DNA from 2 places in the Caulobacter sp. DWR2-3-1b2 genome. Region 1 is predicted to be linked to the other one. Evidence: predicted binding sites of a transcription regulator. Region 1 holds the regulator's gene; the other holds the start of a gene.
What was found. The regulator HrcA, encoded in region 1, represses chaperone genes, less so after heat shock. The targets are predictions, from matches to a motif close to GTTAGCANTCNNNNNNNNNGANTGCTAAC.
Positions count from the first base shown of each region.

Region 2: the regulator HrcA is predicted to act here: its motif matches at 1,254-1,282, upstream of groES (co-chaperone GroES).

Region 1 covers NZ_JAFCUC010000001.1:346,390-349,791, forward strand. The annotation lists gene rph (ribonuclease PH) at 1-629, opposite strand, end outside; gene hrcA (heat-inducible transcriptional repressor HrcA) at 741-1,814, shown strand; gene grpE (nucleotide exchange factor GrpE) at 1,827-2,444, shown strand; gene ACP694_RS01695 (hypothetical protein) at 2,553-2,906, shown strand; gene ACP694_RS01700 (low molecular weight protein-tyrosine-phosphatase) at 2,908-3,378, opposite strand.
Region 2 covers NZ_JAFCUC010000001.1:162,967-166,368, forward strand. The annotation lists gene groL (chaperonin GroEL) at 1-842, opposite strand, end outside; gene groES (co-chaperone GroES) at 903-1,193, opposite strand; gene ACP694_RS00820 (protease inhibitor I42 family protein) at 1,402-1,788, shown strand; gene ACP694_RS00825 (DUF4345 family protein) at 1,892-2,332, shown strand; gene ACP694_RS00830 (efflux transporter outer membrane subunit) at 2,824-3,402, shown strand, end outside.

The DNA.
Region 1 (3,402 bases):
GAGAAGCCGCGTTTCTCGCCGGTGGCCTGGACCTCGACGATGTCGCCCGAGCCGGTCAGCACGAAATTGCTGTCGGCCTCGGCCTGGCTGTCTTCCTCATAGTCGAGGTCAAGCACCGGGACATTATCGAACACGCCGCACGAGACGGCCGCTACCTGGCCGATGATCGGGTCGGTCTTCAGCACGCCTTCGGCCAGCAGATAATTGACCGCCAGGCGCAGGGCGACCCAGGCGCCGGTGATGGCGGCGGTGCGGGTGCCGCCGTCGGCCTGGATGACGTCGCAGTCCAGGCTGATCTGTCGTTCACCCAACGCCTTGAGATCGACCACCGCTCGCAGGGACCGCCCGATCAGGCGCTGGATTTCCTGGGTGCGGCCACTCTGCTTGCCCGCGGCGGCCTCGCGGCGACCCCGGGTGTGGGTGGCGCGGGGCAGCATGCCATACTCGGCCGTGACCCAGCCGGCGCCCTTGTTGCGCATCCAGCCGGGCACGCTTTCCTCGACCGTGGCGGTGACCAGCACCTTGGTATGGCCAAAGCTGATCAGGCACGATCCTTCGGCATAGCGGTTGACGCCGGTCTCCAGCGTGACGTCTCGCGTTTGGTCGGCGGCGCGTTCGGACGGACGCATGGGAAACTCCAGGGCTTTGCGTGATAGGATGCGGGGCTTATCCTAAGTTTGACGGGCGCGTCCAACCCCGTTGAACCCGCGATAGCCCGATCGGGCGCGTTCGAAGGCTTCATGACACAGCTTTTTTCCGGGTTTTCCGCTCAGACGCCCAGCCTCACCGACCTGGACAGCCGGGCCCGTGATATCTTCCGACGGGTGGTGGAATCCTATCTGGAGACCGGGGAGCCGGTCGGCTCGCGCACCCTGTCACGCGATGTGTCGCTGTCGCCGGCCTCGATCCGCAACACGATGCAGGATCTGGCGCAGTTGGGCCTGCTCGACGCGCCGCACAGCAGCGCCGGCCGCATTCCCACCCATGCTGGCCTGCGGATGTTCGTCGACGGCCTGCTTGAGGTGGGCGACATCGGCGAGGAGGAGCGGCGGACCATCGAGACGCGGCTGTTCGCCCACGGCCGCTCGTTCGAGGACGCCATGGGCGAGGCCAGCGCCATTCTCTCCGGCCTGGCCGGCGGAGCGGGCATCGTCGTGACGCCGGCCCGCGAGGGCGGGGTCAAGCATGTGGAGTTCGTGGCCCTGGGCGCCGACCAGGCCCTGGCGATCATGGTGTTTGACGACGGCACGGTGGAAAACCGGCTGATGAAGCGCTCGGCCGGGGTCACGCCGGCCTCGCTGCAGGAGGCCTCCAACTTCCTCAATGCCCGCCTGCGCGGCCGTACCCTCGGCGAGACCAAGGCCGAGATGGCCGCCGAGCTCGACAAGGCGCGGCTTGAACTGGACGCCACCGCCGCGCGTTTGGTCGAGGACGGACTGGCGGCCTGGAGCGGCGGCGACGACCCCGACCGCGCCCTGATCGTGCGCGGCCGGGCCAATCTGCTGGCCGACGCCAGCGCCCTTGAGGATCTGGAGCGCGTGCGCCGGCTGTTCGACGACCTAGAGCAGAAGGGCCAACTGATCGGACTGCTCGACGACGTGCGAACCGCAGAGGGCGTGCGCATTTTCATCGGGGCCGAAACACGACTCTTTTCGCTTTCGGGCTCCTCCCTGATCGCGGCGCCCTATATGACGGGCCGGCAGAAGGTGTTGGGCGCGATCGGCGTGATCGGGCCCACCCGCTTAAACTATGCCCGGGTGATCCCGCTGGTGGACTATACCGCCCGCGTGCTCGGCCGGATGATGGACGGATAGGGACTGTACGACATGACCGACGACGAAACGCCGGCCGAAGACGTGGCCTTCGAGACCGACGACGCAGCCCAGGAAATCGAGACCCTGAAGCTGGAGGTGGCGGCCCTGAGGGATCAGGCGCTGCGCTACCTGGCCGACGCCGAGAACACCAAGCGCCGAGCCGAGCGCGAGAGCAACGACGCCCGCGCCTTCGCGATCCAGAAGTTCGCCCGCGACCTGCTGGGCGCGGCCGACAACCTGTCGCGCGCCACGGCCATGAGCCCGCGCGAGTCGCAGGATCCGGCGGTCACCAACTATATCATCGGCGTCGAGATGACCGAGAAGGCGCTACAGGACGCCTTCGAACGCAATGGCCTGAAGAAACTCGAGCCCGGCAAGGGCGAGAAGTTCGATCCCCACCTGCACCAGGCGGTGATGGAACAGCCCTCGGACGAGGTCGCGGCCGGCGGCGTTCTGCAGGTGCTGCAGGCGGGCTATGAGCTGATGGGCCGACTGGTCCGCCCGGCCATGGTCGCCGTGGCCGCCAAGGGCTCCAAGGGTCCCGAAGCGCCGGCCGAACCGGCCGCCGCAGCCAATCCCTATGCCAGCAACGGCGCCGACACCGGCGGGGCTTTCGACACCAAGGCTTGATCGTTCCGGACTCCGGGGCGGGTCGCCGCCTCGGAGCCGCGACATCGCGCCGCTTGAGACGGGGGTCTCGCGGGCCTAGTTCTGAAGCGTCCGCCGCTGGAGACCGCCATGCCTCGCGCCACCCTTCTCGTTCCGATCGCCCTGGGCGCGGCCTTGATCGCCAGCGCGAGCCAGGCACAGACCGTTCAGTCCTTCGCGGTCCAGACCCCGGCCATCACCCAGCGGTCGCTTGACCTGGCCTCGCCGCGCGCCGCCTTGCCGCTGCGCTATAGCCGCGCCCCGACCCCGCTGCCGCCGGGCGTCGCCCGCACCTCGGTGGAAGCCGGGACGGACAGCGTCACCGGCTCGGCCGGCCTGCTCTGCGGCCTGCAGCCCAGCGCCGACACCAGCGGCGCGGCCATGGCCCGCGGCTACGATCCGGACGGCAAGTTCGTCGGGGCCAAGCTGGCGCTGCGGTTCTGATTTAGAGGTTGGCCTCGATCCGTTCGACCAACCCCTTCGCCCCTGCCACGGCGTCGCTCCAGGTCACATTAAACCCAGCGTCATCGCCGTAGTAGGGATCGGCCACCGACTTGCCTCGGCGCCCCTCGACCGTATCCAGCAGCAACATCAGCTCCGCCGTCGCATCGCTTGGCCGCAGGGCCGTGAGGTCGGCGAGGTTGTCGCGATCCAAGGCGACGATGTGGGTGAAGCGGCAGAAATCCTCCAGCTTCACCTGGCGCGCCTTGTAACGGCCGATCTCGACGCCGTGGCGCCGGGCCACCGCTTGGGCGCGGCGGTCGGGCGAGTCGCCGGCGTGCCAGCCGCCGGTGCCAGCCGAATCGACCTCGATCTCGAGGCCCCGGCGCTGCGCCTCCTGGCGAAACGCCGCCTCGGCCAGGGGCGAGCGACAGATGTTGCCCATGCAGACGAACAGAACCGACGGTCGCGTCACGGGCAGCCTTTCAAGACGGGTGGG
Region 2 (3,402 bases), 180 kb from region 1:
AAGCCCGGGGCCTTGACGGCGGCGACGCGCAGGCCGCCCCGCAGCTTGTTGACCACCAGGGTGGCCAGGGCTTCGCCCTCGACGTCTTCGGCGATGATCACCAAGGGACGGCCCGACTGGACGACGGCTTCCAGCACCGGCAGCAGCGGCTGCAGCGACGAGAGCTTCTTTTCGAACAGCAGGATGAGCGGCTCTTCGAGCTGAACTTCCATCTTGTCGGCGTTGGTGATGAAGTAGGGCGACAGATAGCCGCGGTCGAACTGCATGCCCTCGACGACGTCGAGTTCGGTCTCGGCGGTCTTGGCTTCCTCGACGGTGATGACGCCTTCGTTGCCGACCTTGTCCATGGCCTTGGCGATCATCTCGCCGACGTCCTTGTCGCCATTGGCCGAGATGGTGCCGACCTGAGCGATTTCGGTGTTGGTCGTGACCTTCTTCGACGACGCCTTGATGTCGGCGACGACGATGGCGACGGCCTTGTCGATGCCGCGCTTCAGGTCCATCGGGTTCATGCCGGCGGCGACCGACTTGAGGCCTTCCTGCACGATGGCCTGGGCCAGGACGGTCGCGGTGGTGGTGCCGTCGCCGGCCTTGTCATTGGTCTTCGAAGCGACTTCGCGGATCATCTGCGCGCCGAGGTTCTCGAAGCGGTCAGCCAGTTCGATTTCCTTGGCGACCGAGACGCCGTCCTTGGTCGAGCGCGGGGCGCCGAAGGACTTTTCGATCACGACATTGCGGCCCTTGGGGCCGAGGGTCACCTTCACCGCATTGGCGAGGATGTTGACGCCGCGCAGCATCTTGTCGCGAGCGTCCGAGGAGAAATAAACGTCTTTAGCGGCCATGTGTATGAGCCCTTCTAAATGAGAAACTGGAGTGGAGAGCGGTTCGAACGAGAGAAGCCGTTAGGCCTCGATCACGCCCAGGACGTCGCTTTCCTTCATGATCAGCAGGTCTTCACCGTCGACCTTCACTTCGCTGCCCGACCACTTGCCGAACAGGATCTTGTCGCCGGCCTTCAGGTCGAGAGCGACGACGTCGCCCTTGTCATTGCGGGCGCCGGGGCCGACAGCGACGACTTCGCCTTCTTGCGGCTTTTCCTTGGCGGTGTCGGGGATGATGATCCCGCCCTTGGTTTTGGTTTCTTCTTCGACTCGCTTCACGAGGACGCGGTCGCCAAGAGGACGAAACTTCATAGGGTCTTCTCCGTCGGGACGGTTAGAATTACGGTTCGAAGGCAGGCGGGGAGCGGTGCTGTTAGCAGTCACTCCCACCGAGTGCCAACGCCGGGCAGGAGTTAAGGCTGGGGGTGGCGCAAGTCAAGGACGAGGGCCGCCGATTAGCTGTGGGCAAAGCGCGCCAAAGCCGGTTCGATGAAAGATCATAGGGACAGAAAAAGACGCCATGAAGACGCTTCCCGCCCTGGCCCTGGCCACCGCCCTCCTCGTCGCCGGTTGCGCCAGCGCCCCGCCGCCGCCCGTACGCACGGTCACCGACGCCGATGCGGGCGCGATCACCCTGGCGCGCGGCCAGGGGCTGGAGATCGCCCTGCCGCTGAATTCCGGCACGGGCTACGCCTGGCGGCTGGATGAGGAGGCGCCGATCCTGATCCTCGGCGGCGGCTCCAGCCAGATCACCGACGCCAAGATGCCCGGCGCGCCGGTCCAGACGATCTACCGCTACCAGGCGGTGGGCATGGGCAAGGCCGACCTGGCCTTCACCCTCAAGCAGCCGTGGCGGCCAGACAGCCCGAGCGACCGCAAGGTCGTGTTCCACATCAAGGTGCGCTGATGATCGATCACATCGCCTTAGAGATCAGCGACTTCGCGCGCTCGACGGCGTTCAAACCGCGAGGCAGCCTGCCGGGCGCCCGCGTGACGGACTTGGAGTCATGATGTCGAGTTACGGTCTTTCGCTGGTCCTGGCGGTGATCGCCTGCGTGATCGGCGGCGTGCTGGGAGGGCTGACCCTGACCCGCCCTGGCGCCGCGCGAGGCTTGGCGGGATGGGCCAGTCTCGACCTGGCCGAGGGCGCGGCTCCGTCGGTCGACGCCCTGACCCAGGGCCGGGCGTTCGGCGGCCTGCTGATCCTGTCGCACGCCACGACGGCGCTCTTCCTCGGCTACCAGCCCAGCGTCGGCGCGGCCATGGCCTTCGCCCTGGCCATGGCCTGGTTCGGCGCCGCGCTCGGCCGGGCCGTCTCGGCCCTGGTCGACCGGGCCCGCACCCGCGTCAATTTCGGCAGCCTGGCCTTCGAGGTGATGATCGCCGTGACCCTGAGCCTGCCGTTCTTCAATCCAGGGCGGCTGGTGATCATGGGCGGGAAACTGGTCTAAAGCGGTTCGGCCGGCCCTGCCGGACATCGAGGCGGCTTAGGCGCGGGGACATGCCCTTGGTCATGTCCCCGATCGACGTAGGTCCCGGAAGCGCGACGAGCGCCATCTGGCCCACAGGCCGTCCGATCCGGAGCCCGCCTGATGTTTCCCCGCACCCTCCTGGCCGTTTCCGCCCTGGCGCTGCTGTCGGCCTGCACGGTCGGCCCGGCCTATCAAACGCCGGGCCTGGCCACCGCCACGCCTCTGCCCGGGGGTTTCAAGGCGCTGGATGGCTGGAAGGTCGCCACGCCGGGCGACCTGGCCGATCGCGGCGACTGGTGGACCCTGCTGGGCGATCCGCAACTCGGCATGCTGATCGCCCGGGTCAATGTCTCGAACCAGACGATCGCCGCCGCCGAGCCCAGCTACCGCCAGGCCCGCGCCATCGTCCGCGAGCAGCGCGCCAGCCTGTTCCCGACCATCGACCTGTCGGGCGGAGCGGCGGGGGCGGCTTGGGCTCGGCGACGAATGGTTCGTCCAGCGGTACGCGCTACCAAGTCGGCCTCGGCGCGGGCTGGGAGCCCGACCTCTGGGGTCGCATCCGCAACGGCGTCACCGGCGCCCGTGCCAGCGAGCAGGCCAGCGCCGCCGACCTGGCCGGCGCGCGGCTGTCGATGCAGGGCGAGCTGGCGGTGAACTATCTGGGCCTGCGCCAGGCCGACGCCGAGATCGCCTTGGTGCATCGCACGGTCGAGGGCTCCCAGCGCGGCCTGACCATCACCCAGAACCGCTACGCCGCCGGCATCGCGCCCAAGTCCGACGTGCTACAGGCCCAGACCCAGCTGGCCAACGCCCAGGCTGATCTGGAAAGCCTAACTCAGAACCGCGCCACCTACGAAAACGCCATCGCCACCCTGGTCGGCGAACCGGCCAGCGCCTTCAAGCTGGCCGCCGATCCCGCCTGGACCACGCATCTGACCGACGTCCCAACCGGCGTGCCCTCCGAGCTACTGGAACGTCGCCCCGACATCGCCGGCGCCGAGCGCAGGGTGGCCGCCGCCAACGCCGACATCGGCGTGGCCCGCGCCGCC